Linked DNA regions of Salipiger sp. CCB-MM3. The protein of the gene in region 1 binds, or shares a complex with, the protein of each later gene. Links are inferred from orthologs where the notes say so. Each region holds a gene or a part of one and is shown on either strand. Other genes may lie near its edges.

Region 1 (6,660 bases):
TAAGGGCTTGCACCGCAGCCCGCTCCCGCCTATAGGGGCGCCTCTAACCGCGCGGCCGGCTCCTGTGGCATGCCGAGTCGCGCTGAACGCACTTCGTTAAGGAGACGAAAATGCCCAAGATGAAGACAAAGTCGAGCGCCAAGAAGCGCTTCAAGGTCACCGCGACCGGCAAGGTCGTGGCTGGTCAGGCCGGCAAGCGCCACGGCATGATCAAGCGCACCACGAAGTTCATCCGCGACGCTCGCGGCACCACCACGCTGTCGGCTCCCGACGCAAAAATCGTCAAGGGCTACATGCCCTACGACCGCTGAACAAGGAGTTCTGATCCATGGCACGAGTCAAAGGTGGTGTAGTCACCCACGCCCGTCACAAGAAGGTCATCAAGGCAGCCAAAGGTTACTATGGCCGTCGTAAGAACACCTTCAAGGTTGCAGCACAGGCCGTCGACAAGGCGAACCAGTACGCGACCCGCGACCGCAAGAACCGCAAGCGCAACTTCCGCGCTCTGTGGATCCAGCGTATCAACGCTGCCGTTCGCGCGCATGACGAGGCTCTGACCTACTCGAAGTTCATCAACGGCCTGAACCTGGCTGGCATCGAAGTTGACCGTAAAGTGCTGGCGGATCTCGCCGTGCACGAGCCGGAAGCCTTCAACGCCATCGTTGACCAGGCGAAAGGCGCGCTGGCCGCCTGATAGGCGCCAACGGCTGAGTTTCGAAACGCCGCTCCTTCGGGGGCGGCGTTTTCTTTTGCGCTCTCGCTGGGCTGTGACCTCGGCCCTTTACCTCGGCCTGTGACCTGTTATGGGGGCTCCGCCCCCGCCGCGCGATGCGCGGCTCCCCCGGGATATTTTCACCAAGAGGAAGAGCCGCGCGCCCCTGCCCTTGCGCAGAGCCCGCGCAGCCGGTACTGCACGACCCCGAAGAGATGCTCGGAAGAGGCCCCGAATGGACGACCTGCGCGACAAGTATATCGACCTGATTGGCAAGGCGGCGGATGAACCCGCGCTTGAGGATCTGCGGGTGCAGGCCGTTGGCAAGAAGGGCGAGATCAGCCTTAAGATGCGCGAGCTGGGCAAGATGAGCCCCGAAGAGCGGCAGGTCATGGGACCGAAGCTCAACGCGCTGAAGGATGAGATCAACGCGGCGCTCGGCGCCAAGAAGGCGGCGCTGGCGGATGCGGCGCTGAACGAGCGTCTGCAGGCCGAATGGCTGGACGTCACCCTGCCGGGGCGCAACCGCCGCGTCGGCAGCATCCACCCGGTCAGCCAGGTCTGGGAAGAATGCACCGCGATCTTTGCCGACATGGGCTTTGCCGTGGCCGAAGGCCCGCAGGTCGAGACCGACTGGTACAATTTCGACGCGCTGAACATCCCCGGCCACCACCCGGCCCGCGCCGAGATGGACACGTTCTATATGCACCGTGCCGAGGGCGACGAGCGCCCGCCGCATGTGCTGCGCACCCACACCTCGCCGGTGCAGATCCGCTCGATGGAAGCGGGCGGCGCGCCGACGCGGATCATCTGCCCGGGCCGCGTCTACCGCGCCGATTACGACCAGACCCACACGCCGATGTTCCATCAGGTCGAGGGGCTTGCTATCGACAAGGATATCTCGATGGCGAACCTCAAGTGGGTGCTGGAAGAGTTCTTCTCGGCCTATTTCGGCCGCTCGGTGAAGACCCGTTTCCGCGCCTCGCACTTCCCCTTCACCGAGCCTTCGGCCGAAGTGGACATCCAGTGCCAGTGGAAAGACGGCTCGGTCACCGTGGGTGAGGGCGACGATTGGCTGGAGGTTCTGGGCTCGGGCATGGTGCACCCCAAGGTGCTGCAGGCGGGCGGCATCGATCCCGACGAATGGCAGGGCTTTGCCTTCGGCATGGGTATCGACCGGATCGCCATGCTGAAATACGGCATCCCCGACCTGCGCGCTTTCTTTGATTCCGATCTGCGCTGGCTGCGGAACTACGGTTTCGCCTCGCTGGACGTGCCGACGCTGCACGGCGGGCTGTCGCGCTAAAGCGCGCTGCTTGGCAGGACCAGAGGGCCCGGTGCACCAGCGCCGGGCCTTTTCCTTTGCCGGCGGCGCGCCATCTTCTGGCCCATGAAGCTGTTCAACCACGCCAATCGGCAGCGCAACGCCGACACGCGGCGCGTCTACGCGCTTTTCGAGATTGCCCACACGCTCGTCGATTTCGGCGCGGCGGTCTGTTTCACCATCGGCTCTGTGCTGTTCTTCTGGAAGCAGTATGAAACCATCGCGATCTGGTTCTTCACCGTGGGCTCTGTGCTGTTCATGGTGAAGCCCACGCTGCGGCTGGCGCGCGAGATCAAGCTCTGGCAGATGGGCAAGCTGGAGACGCTGGCGGAGCGGGAAAAGGGCGGCTAGCGCCGCGAGGCAAGCCAGGCGAGGCGCACGAAATTGCGCTCGACCAGCGCCATGGCGGGCGCGCGGGCCCCGGCGGAGCGGATCGACAGATCGGTCTCCATCAGCATCGACAGCGCGTCTTCGAGCCGGTCGGCGTTCCAGCCCGAGGCCTGACGCACCATACGGTCGCGGCGCGGGCCGAAGAGCGGCGGGCGCAGGCGCTGCACGCCCGCTTGCGGGCCGCCCTGTGCCGAGGCCAGCGTGTAGAGCACGCGAAAGTGGCGCATGGCCATGATCAGCAGCGTCACCGGTGCCACGCCCTGCCCTTCCAGCCGCTGCATCAGCGGGCCGATCTCGGGCGAGCGGCCCTCGGCCACCACATGCAGGATGTCGTCAAGCTCTGCCTCGATGGAGGCGGGCGCGCAGGCGGCGACCTCCTCTGGCATCAGCGGCGCGGGATCGTCGAGCTTGTAAAGCGCGAGCTTTTCCAGAACCTGCCGGAAGTCGCCCGGCTCCAGCGCGCGGGCCAGATGATCGAGCGCATCGAAGGCGGCGCGATCAACCTGGGTGAGCCCGGCCTTGGTCAGCGCGGCCTCGATCTCGTCGTGGCCCGGAGGATCGGAGTAGATGCCGATGGCCAGCGCCTCGGGCGCGGCCTCGAAGAGCTTGCGCAGGGCGGATTTGGCGGTGAGCTGGCCCGCGGTGACGATGATCTGCGCGTCGCCGGGGCGCCAGTCGGTGAGCGCCGCGCCCATGATTTTGGCCAGCCCGTCGGTCGCCTCTTCCACGAACACCACGCGCGGGCCGGGGAAGAACCCCTGCGCCTTTACCGCGTCGAGCAGCATCGCGGGATCCTTGCGCAGATCACCGCCCGACATCCGCGTGAGCCGCATTTCCGCCTCGGCCTCGGGACCGACCAGAGCGGCGATCACCTCCTGCCGGCGATGGGCAACGCGCATGGCGTCCTCGCCGAACAGCAGCACGCCGGACCGCGTGGGATCCGGCTTGCGGAAGAAGGCCTGTGCGTCGCGCCCGGAAAGCTTCATTGCGGCAGGTCTGCAGCGACCAGCATCAACCGGTCGATCACCCGGTCGGCGAGCATGATCATCAGCCGCTCTTCGGCGTCGCGCTCCGAGGCCTGCGTGGCCGCGGTCGAGCCGGTGGTGGAATAGCCGGTGAAGGACGAGGTGGAGCCTTCGGTCAGCGTCTCGGCGCTGGCCGTGTCGCGCAGTTTGAAGCTGGCGTCGCCGACCAGACGGATGCGGGTGGTGTTGCCGTCAGCGAGCGAGCCCTGCCCGGCGCTTTCGGTGCGGATCGTCGTCTCGAGCTGATAGGGCGCGCCGCTTGGCGCGCGGCCCAGCCGCTCCTCGATCCGGCGGTTGAAGAGATAGGCGTTGGGGCTGTCCGGATCGCTCAGCGCGATCTGGCCGAGCAGCGCCTGCCCGCCCCCCTGCGGCCCGTAAACCGGGGTGAATCCGCAGCCCGCGAGCGCAAGCGCGCCGCAGGCTGCGAGAAAGGTTCGACGATTAGGCGACCACATTGACGATCCGGCCCGGCACCACGATGAGTTTCTTCGGCGCGGCCCCTTCGAGGGTCCGCACCACAGCATCATGTGCGAGGACGAGTTTTTCAATCTCTTCCTTGGGCATGTCCTTGGGAACGGTCAGTTCTCCGCGGCGCTTGCCGTTGACCTGAATCGGCAGGGTCACGCTGTCTTCGACCAGCATCGCCTCGTCGGCCTTGGGCCAAGGCGCGGTGGCGATCAGCCCTTCGCCGCCGAGCAGCTGCCAGACTTCCTCGGACAGGTGCGGGGTCATCGGCGACATCAGCTGGGCCAGAACCTTGGCCGCTTCGCGCTTGGCCGCGCCGCCTGCCTTGGATTTGCCCAGCACGCCGGTGAAGGCATAGAGCTTGGCGATGGCCGCGTTGAAGCCGAAGCTTTCGACGCCCATGGTCACATCGTGGATCGCCTTGTGCATCTCGCGCAGCAGGGCTTTGTCTTCTGCGCTCTCGGGCGCGTCCGACTCGGCGATCTCTGCGGCGATGCGGTAGACCCGTGCGAGGTGTTTGGACGCGGCCTCGGCCCCCGAAGCGGTCCATTCCACGTCACGCTCGGGCGGGCTGTCCGACAGCACGAACCAGCGCGCGGTATCGGCGCCGTACTGGCCGATGATCGCGACCGGGTCGACCACGTTGTTCTTGGACTTGGACATTTTGGCCGAGGGGATGATCTCGACCTCGGTGCCGTCCGCAAGGAAGCCCTTGCCGTCCTTCAGTTCCACCGCCTCGGGGTAGTGGTAGACCGGGCGGCCTTCGGCGTTGCGCGTCTGATAGATCGCGTGGGTCACCATGCCTTGGGTGAAGAGCGCGTTGAACGGCTCCTTGCTCTTTTCGGGCAGGTGGCCGGTGATGTGCATCGCGCGGGCGAAGAAGCGCGAATAGAGCAGGTGCAGGATCGCGTGCTCGATGCCGCCGATATATTGATCGACGTTCATCCAATACTCGGCCTCGGCCATGTCGATGGGCGTCTCGGCGCGCGGCGAGGTGAAGCGGGCGAAGTACCAGCTCGAATCGACGAAGGTGTCCATCGTGTCGGTCTCGCGCCGCGCCGGGGCACCACAGGACGGGCAGGAACAGTTACGCCACGAGGGGTGACGGTCGAGCGGGTTGCCCGGCACCGAGAAGTCGATCGGCGTGCCGTCTTCGTCGTAGGGCAGCGCGATCGGAAGGTTTTCCTTCTTCTCGGGCACCACGCCGCAAGCCTCGCAATGAACCACGGGAATCGGCGCGCCCCAGTAGCGCTGGCGCGACAGGCCCCAGTCGCGCAGGCGGTATTTGGTCACGCCTTCGCCGATGCCTTTCGACGCGCAGAAGTCGACGGCGGCGTTGACGGCCTCTTCGCCGGTCTGCACCTCTTCCCCGGCGACGAGACGGGTGTAGCGCACCTTCTCGGTCTTGGCGGGAACGAAGGGCTCTGCTTGGATGTCGATCTCACCCTCGAGCGGCACGAAGGTTTCGACGATCGGCAGGTCGTATTTGCTGCAGAAGTCGTGGTCGCGCTGGTCGTGGCCCGGGCAGCCGAAGATCGCGCCGGTGCCGTAATCCATGAGGATGAAGTTGGCGATATAGACCGGCAGTTCCCAGCTGTCGTCGAACGGGTGACGCACCTTGATGCCGGTGTCGAAGCCACGCTTCTCGGCCTTCTCCAGCTCTTCTTCCGAGGTGCCCATGCGGCGGCACTCGGCGACGAAAGCGGCAAGCTCGGGGTTGCCCTGCTCCAGCTCCTTGGCGAGCGGATGGTCCGGCGAGATGCCGACGAAGGACGCGCCGTGCAGCGTGTCGGGCCGGGTGGTGTAGCACTCGATCTTGTCGAAGCCCTCGGGGGCATTGAGCGTGTCGAAGGAGAACTGCAGACCGCGCGAGCGGCCAATCCAGTTCGCCTGCATCAGCTTCACCTTGGCGGGCCAGTCATCGAGCGTGTCGAGCGCGTCGAGCAGCTCGCCCGAGAAGTCCGAGATCTTGAAGAACCACTGGGTGAGTTCCTTGCGCTCCACGAGCGCGCCCGAGCGCCAGCCGCGACCGTTCTCGACCTGCTCGTTGGCGAGCACGGTCATGTCGACCGGATCCCAGTTCACCACGGCGTTCTTGCGGTAGACGAGCCCCTTATCGAGCATGTCGAGGAACAGCGCCTGCTGCTGGCCGTAGTATTCCGGATCGCAGGTGGCGAACATGCGCGACCAGTCGAGGCCAAAGCCCAGCGGCTTCATCTGCTCCACCATCGTGTCGATGTTGGAATAGGTCCAGTCCTTGGGGTGACCGCCCGAAGCCATCGCGGCGTTCTCGGCGGGCATGCCGAAGGCGTCAAAGCCCATCGGGTGCAGCACGTTGAAGCCGTTCTGCTTTTTGTAGCGGGCGATCACGTCACCCATCGTGTAGTTGCGGACGTGGCCGATGTGGATGCGCCCCGAGGGGTAGGGGAACATTTCCAGCACGTAGTATTTCGGCTTGTCGGCCGAGCGGGTGGCCTTGAAGGTCAGGGCCTCTTCCCAGGCGGCCTGCCATTTCGGCTCGATCGTGGCGGGGTCGTAGCGCGACATAATCTGTTGTCCCTCAGAGCGGATGGGGTCGGTGCGGATGGGTCTTGCCGGGTGATAGGGCAGGCCCCGGCGGGCGTCCAGTGCCCTCTCCCGGCTGGCAGCGGCTGACGGCGACATTTCAGCAACCTCTTGGCGTCAAAAGACCCATAAGCGGCGTTTCACGTTGGTTCGCGTTTCGCCGCGTGGAAAAGTGCCAC
Region 2 (6,721 bases), 740 kb from region 1 along the record:
CCTCGGCGCGCTGCGCACCCGCGCGGTAAAGGACGAGAGCGGCGATTACACCATCACTGGCAACAAGACGTGGATCACCCATGCCGCCCGCGCCCATGTGATGACGCTGCTCGCCCGCACCGATCCGGGCAGCGACAACTATAAGGGCCTGTCGATGTTCCTCGCCGAAAAGACCCCCGGCGACGACGAGATCCCCTTCCCCACCCCCGGAATGACCGGCGGCGAGATCGAAGTGCTGGGCTATCGCGGCATGAAGGAGTTCGAACTGGGGTTCGACGGCTTCAAGGTGAAGGGCGAGAACCTGCTCGGCGGCGAAGAGGGCAAGGGCTTCAAGCAACTCATGGAGACCTTCGAGAGCGCCCGCATCCAGACCGCCGCCCGCGCCATCGGCGTGGCGCAATCGGCGCTCGACGTGGGGATGCGCTATGCGCAGGAGCGCAAGCAGTTCGGCAAGCCGCTGATCGCCTTCCCGCGCGTTTCGGGCAAGCTGGCGATGATGGCGGTGGAAATCATGATCGCCCGCCAGCTCACCTATTTCTCGGCCCGTGAGAAAGACGAGGGCATCCGCTGCGACCTCGAGGCGGGGATGGCAAAACTGCTCGGCGCCCGCGTGGCTTGGGCCAATGCCGACAACGCGCTGCAAATCCACGGCGGCAACGGCTTCGCGCTGGAGTATTCGATCAGCCGCATCCTGTGCGACGCCCGCATCCTCAACATCTTCGAGGGTGCCGCGGAGATTCAGGCGCAAGTGATTGCACGTCGCCTGCTCGGCTGATCCCGGCCATATCGGACCACCGGCAAGGCCCCGCCCAGCGGGGCCTTTTTGCCCTGCGCGCCACGCAATCCGGCTACCCTGCTCTTGTCTGATCTGCATCAAGGCTGCGCCGCCGCCATCATGGTCTGGAGGGGCGAAATACATTCCAGGAGACTGATATGTCCTACAAGGAACAACTCGCCGACAAACGCCGCGAACTGCGCGAACTGCGCAAGGCCATCCCCGACACATTCGCGGGTTTCGTCGAGATGGAAAAGGCCGCCTCCGCCGAGGCCGCGCTGGACCACAAGCAGAAGGAATATGTGGCGCTCGGCATCGGCATCGCCATCCGCTGCGATTCCTGCATCCTCAGCCACGTCAGCGCGCTGGTCCGTCTCGGCGCCACCCGCGAAGAGATCGCCGACGTCTGCGGTATGGCGATCCAGATGGGCGGCGGGCCGGGCCTGATGTATGCCGCCAAGGCGCTGGCCGCCTATGATGAGTTCACCGCCGAAGGCTAAGCCCGCGACGGAATGCTCTGCGCGCTGCGTATCAGAGGGGTCACAGGCAGAAAGGACGCCCGATGAACCCTCTGATTGCAGCAGCAGCCGCCCTTTTCGTTTCCACCACCGCTCTCGCGGCCCAGCCGCAGGCTGCCTCCCAAGGCGGCCCGGGCGGTGACCCCATCAAGCAGATGGACGCAAATGGCGACGGCAGGGTCACCCTCGCCGAGGCCGAGGCGCAGAGCGCGCGCATGTTCGCCCGGCTCGACGCCAATCGCGACGGCAGGCTCTCGCAGGACGAAGCCCGCCCGCGCGGCCCGCGCCAAGGCTCGGCCAATCGCCCCGCCCCACGCGACGGCGCACCTGCGGGCCGGCCCGGCGGTCCGCGCATGGACAGCAACGGCGATGGCGTGATCACGCAGGCCGAATTCACCGGCGGCGCGCGGCAGATGTTCAAGCGCATGGATCGCAACGGCGATGGCGTGCTGAGCGGCGCCGAGATGACCCCGCCCAAGCGCCCGGGGACCTAGGCGGCACTTCGCCGCCCCCCTGCGCCAACAAAAAAGGCCCCGGCGGATCGCTCCACCGGGGCCTTTCATCTCTTGGAGCCAGAAGTCAGCCGCGCAGCGCGCCGCCGGTGGCCTTTTCGACCTTGGCGACGATCTTGGCCGCCACCTCTTCGATGTCCTTTTCCTTCAGCGTCTTGTCGCTGGGCTGCAGGCGCACGGTGATGGCGAGCGACTTCTTGCCCTCGCCGAGGCTGCCGCCGATGAACTCGTCGAACACGCGGACCTCTTCGATCAGCGCCTTGTCGGCACCCGCAGCGGCGCTCACCAGATCGAGCGAGGCAACCTCCGCATCCACGACAAAGGCAAAGTCACGTTCCACCGCTTGCAGATCGTTCTGCGCCAGCGCCGGGCGGGCCGCATCGGTCTTGCGCGGCAGCGGGATTTCCTGCGGGTAGAGCGTGAAGGCCACGACAGGGCCTTTCACGTCCATCTCCTGCAGCACCTTGGGGTGCAGCTCGCCGAAGACGCCCAGCACCTTCTTGGGGCCGAGGCAGAGCTTGCCGTGACGGCCCGGATGCCACCATTCCTCGGCGCCGCGAAGGATCTGCATCTTCGCCGGGGCCCCCATGGCCGCCAGCAGCGCCTCGGCATCGGCCTTGGCGTCGAACACATCCACCGGGCGCGAGGCGCCATGCACGTCCTTCGGACCGGTGCGCCCGACGAGAATGCCGGTCACCTGCGTCGCCTGCTCGCCCGGCTCACCGCCAGCGAAGGCCGGACCGCATTCAAAGAGCGCCATATCCGCAAAGCCGCGCGCCTGATTGCGCGAGGCCGCCTGCAGCAGCCCCGGCAGCAGCGAGGGGCGCATGTGACTCATCTCCGAGCTGATCGGGTTGGCCAGCATCGTGGCATCGGTGCCGCCGCCGAACATCTCGGCCGCCGCCTGATCGATGAAGCTGTAGGTCACGCACTCATTGTAGCCCAGCTCCGCCGTGGTGCGGCGGGCCACCTGCTCGCGCTTCTGCATCGGCGAGAGGATCGGCTTCGGCACGCCCGGCTGCGCGCGGCGCATGGGTTGCGGCTGCAGCTTGGTCAGCGAGGCGACGCGGGCCACCTCTTCCACCAGATCCGCCTCGCCCATCACGTCGGGACGCCAGCTCGGCACCGAGGCCATGTCGCCCTCGAGCGTGAAGCCCAGAGCGGTCAGCGTGGCGCGCTGCTCCTGTGCCGGGATCTCCATGCCGACGAGGCTGATCACCCGGTCGGTGTCGAGCTTATAGGCGCGGCTCACGTCGGGGATGGTGCCAGCAACGATCACCTCGGAGGCTTCACCGCCAGCGATCTCGAGGATCATCGCGGTCGCCGCCTCGATGCCCGGCGCCACCGAGGCAGGGTCGATGCCACGCTCAAAGCGATAGCGGGCGTCGGAATTGATCTTCAGCGCGCGGCCCGTGTAGGCGGTGCGGACGGTCTCGAAATAGGCCGCCTCGAGGAAGACATCCACGGTCTCGTCCGAAACGCCCGTGGGCTCGCCGCCCATGACGCCACCGAGGCTTTCGACGGTGTCCCCGGCCGAGATCACCACCATGCCCGGCTCGAGCGTGTAGGTCCGCTCGTCCAGCGCCTCCAGCGTCTCGCCGCCCTTGGCACGGTGCACGCGCAGGTCGCCCGACACCTTGCCCGCGTCAAAGACGTGCAGCGGGCGGTTGCGGTCGAAAGTGAAATAGTTGGTCACATCGACGAGGAAGCTGATCGGGCGCAGGCCGATGGCCTTCAGCCGGTCCTGCAGCCACTCCGGCGACGGGCCGTTCTTCACGCCGCGGATGACGCGGCCATAGAACACCGGGCAATCGTCAAGCGTGTCTTCGTCGATCGTCACGTTGATCGGCGAGGCGAAACTGCCGGGCACGGTGACCTCGGGCAGCGCCTTCAGCGTGCCAAGACCGCGCGCCGCAAGATCGCGGGCGATGCCATGCACACCCAGTGCGTCGGGCCGGTTCGGGGTGATGGCGATCTCGATCACCGGGTCGACCTTGGCCGGATCGTTCGCCGCCAACCAGTCGATGAACCGCTCGCCGACCTCGCCCGAGGGCAGCTCGATGATGCCGTCATGTTCCTCGGACAGCTCCATCTCGCGCTCGGAGCACATCATGCCGAAGCTCTCGATGCCGCGGATCTTGCCGACCTGAATGGTGGTGTCGATGCCGGGCACATAGGTGCCGGGCGTGGCCACGACAACGGTGATCCCCTCGCGCGCGTTGGGCGCGCCGCAGATGATCTGGCTCTCGCCCGCATCGGTCATCACCGTGCAGACGCGCAGCTTGTCGGCGTCGGGGTGTTTCTCGGCCTTGACCACCTTGCCGATTTTGAAATCGGACAGGCGCTCGGCGGGGTTCTCGACCCCTTCGACCTCGAGCCCCAGATCGGTCAGTGCTTCGGTGATCTCGTCCACCGTGGCGGAGGTGTCGAGGTGGTCTTTCAACCAGGAAAGCGTGAATTTCATCTCTCGGCCCGGCTTGGTTTCGCTTGGGTCCGGTCCTTAGCGGAATGAGGCGGAAGGGGAAAGGGGGTTGGCCTCAGCGCGGGGCGTGCGCGGCCTCTGTGCTGCCCGAAGGGCGAAAGGGGCGCTGCCCCTCTTGGCCTGCGGCCAATTCACCCCGGGATATTTGTGCCAAGAGGAAGCGACGGGGGCAGTGGCAGCCCGGGCCGCCACCGCCGGCATCGGGCTCAGACGATCTTGCAGGCGTCTTCCATGCTCAGGCGCGGCAGGCGGTCGAACACTTTCGACGGCTCGCCATAGCCGAGGTTGATCATGAAGTTCACCTTCCACGTGGTGCCCGCAAGGAAGGCCTCCTCAACCGCCGCCGGATCGAAGCCGGACATCGGGCCGCAGTCGAGCCCCAGCGCGCGCGCGGCCAGCATCAGGTAAGCGCCCTGCAGCGAGGAGTTGCGGAAGGCGGTGTCGTTGATCATCGCCTCGGATCCGGTGAACCACGGCTTGGCGTCGGCGTGCGGGAAGAGCTCGCCGAGCTTTTCGTAAAATTCGATGTCGTGGCATACGATCACCGTGACCGGCGCGGTCATGGTCTTCTCGCGGTTGCCGCTGGACATGGCCGGGCTGAGCTTTTCCTTGGCGTCTTTGCTGCGCACGAAGACGAAGCGCGCCGGCGCGCAGTTCGCCGAGGTCGGGCCCATCTTGGTCAGGTCATAGAGCTTTTCGAGGATCTCCTCGGGGATGTCCTTGTCCTGCCACGCGTTCTGCGAGCGCGCCTCGAGGAACAGCGTGTCGAGGGCGGCGGCGTCGAGCGCGCCGGGGAGTGCGATATCTTTCATCAATTTATGCCTTTCGAGCGGTCATGCGGGTTCGGCCACCGCGCCCTGCATCTGCGGGCGGGCGACCTCGAAGGTCTGTGCGAGGTCGGCGATCAGATCCTCGGAGCCGCGCGGCCCCATGATCTGCACGCTGAGCGGCCCGTCCGAGGTCCATGCCACGGGCAGGGTCAGAACCGGAAGCCCAAGGATCGAGCCGGGACGGGTGAAACCGGTCATGCCCGAGATCATCCGGGCGATCTCGGCGCCCTGCGCGTGCACCAGCGCCTCGGCCTGCGGCGCCACATCAGCAAGGCCGGGCAGCACGATCAGATCGGCGGCACCGAAGATCTCGGCCTCGGTGCGGGCCATGGCGATCTCGCGGATCTGCCGGGCGCGCAGATAGGCCTGCGCCGGAATGCCCGCCGCCTGCGCCAGCCGCGCGCGCACCTGCGTGCCATAGGTTTCGGGCGCGTCGCGCAGCCGGTCGGCATGCACCGTCGCGGCCTCGGAGATGGCGATGACATTCGCCGGTTCGGTCAGATCCGAGAAGAACCCCATGTCGAGCGAGACGGTCTCATGCCCCTGCCCGCCAAGCGCGGCGCGCAGCTCGGCCATGGCGGCGCGCATCCGCTCCGAGGCGCCCTCGACGAAGCCGCCGCGGTCGAACCCGATGCGCAGGCGGCCGGGGTCTTGGGCGGTGGCGCGGGTGCGCCCGCCGGAGATCACCGACAGCACGCGCCGGGCGCAATCGACGCTGGCGGCGAGCGGGCCGACGGTGTCCTGCGTCCAGCTCAGCGGCATGGCCCCGGTCAGCGGCACCACGCCAAGGCCGGGCTTGAAGCCGACGACGCCATTGCAGGCGGCGGGCACACGGATCGAGCCGCCGGTGTCCGAGCCGAGCGCCGCGGGCACCAGCCCCATGCCCACCGCGACGCCCGAGCCGCTGGAGGAACCGCCGGGCACGCCGCCCGGCACCGCCGGGTTCTCGGGCATGCCGTGGTGGTGGTTCTGCCCGGTCGGGCCCATGGCGAACTCGGACATCTGCAGCCGCCCGAAATCCACCGCGCCCGCAGCGTCGAGCCGGTCGAGCACCGCCGCGGTGCCCTGCGCGGTCTTGCGCGCCGAGGGGTGACCGCCACAACCGATGGTCGAGCCCTTGCGGTCGAACATGTCCTTATGCGCCATAGGCACCCCCTGCAGCGGACCCAGCGGGGCACCGTCGCGGCGGGCGAGATCGGCGGCGCGGGCCTGCTGATAGGCGCGCTCCCATTCGAGCCGCTGGAACGGCGAGAGCGTGCCGCGCGCGGCGATGCGCGCCTGCAGATCCTCGAGCAGCGCGACCGAGGTGGTCTCGCCCCGGTCCAGTCGCCCCTGAAGCTCGGCGATGGTGATCAGCGTCATGCCCCGCCCTCCGCGAAAGGATCGGTGGCCGCCAGTGCGCCGCAGCGCCCCATCGGGCGCAGCGTGCCATTGCCCGGCGGGTCCAGCAGCGGGTTGGCGAAAATGCCGGTCTCGACCCGCGCGCGCTGGTCGCGGGCGATGGCAAGCTCGTCTTCCGAGGGCGCGCGGCCCAGCAGGGCGGTCAGCTCCTGTTCCATGTCAGAGGTCCTTTCCCAGCCGTGGGGATACGGCTGCTCTTGCGG

The links.
Region 2: the proteins of pheS (region 1) and pheT are in contact, whole or in part, in a crystal structure (PDB 6P24), measured with the Escherichia coli proteins. The link is inferred for Salipiger sp. CCB-MM3 from one-to-one orthologs.

What each region holds. Positions count from the first base shown.
Region 1 is NZ_CP014595.1:1,350,750-1,357,409, forward strand. Bases 1-2,982 are described here. They hold pheS (phenylalanine--tRNA ligase subunit alpha), read left to right. Parts: upstream 1-947; coding sequence 948-2,018; downstream 2,019-2,982. Other genes in these bases: rpmI (50S ribosomal protein L35), read left to right, coding at 111-311; rplT (50S ribosomal protein L20), read left to right, coding at 329-694; AYJ57_RS06620 (YrhK family protein), read left to right, coding at 2,103-2,387; holA (DNA polymerase III subunit delta), read right to left, coding at 2,384-2,982. Outside these bases: more of holA, read right to left, coding at 2,983-3,412; LPS assembly lipoprotein LptE, read right to left, coding at 3,409-3,906; leuS (leucine--tRNA ligase), read right to left, coding at 3,893-6,463.
Region 2 is NZ_CP014595.1:2,089,646-2,096,366, reverse strand. The notes cover bases 1,572-4,614. They hold pheT (phenylalanine--tRNA ligase subunit beta), read right to left. Parts: upstream 4,270-4,614; coding sequence 1,873-4,269; downstream 1,572-1,872. Other genes in these bases: AYJ57_RS10145 (malonic semialdehyde reductase), read right to left, coding at 4,494-4,614; AYJ57_RS10155 (EF-hand domain-containing protein), read left to right, coding at 1,572-1,787. In the rest of the region: AYJ57_RS10165 (acyl-CoA dehydrogenase family protein), read left to right, coding at 1-775; AYJ57_RS10160 (carboxymuconolactone decarboxylase family protein), read left to right, coding at 934-1,275; more of AYJ57_RS10155, read left to right, coding at 1,338-1,571; more of AYJ57_RS10145, read right to left, coding at 4,615-5,099; AYJ57_RS10140 (amidase), read right to left, coding at 5,121-6,479; AYJ57_RS10135 (hypothetical protein), read right to left, coding at 6,476-6,676.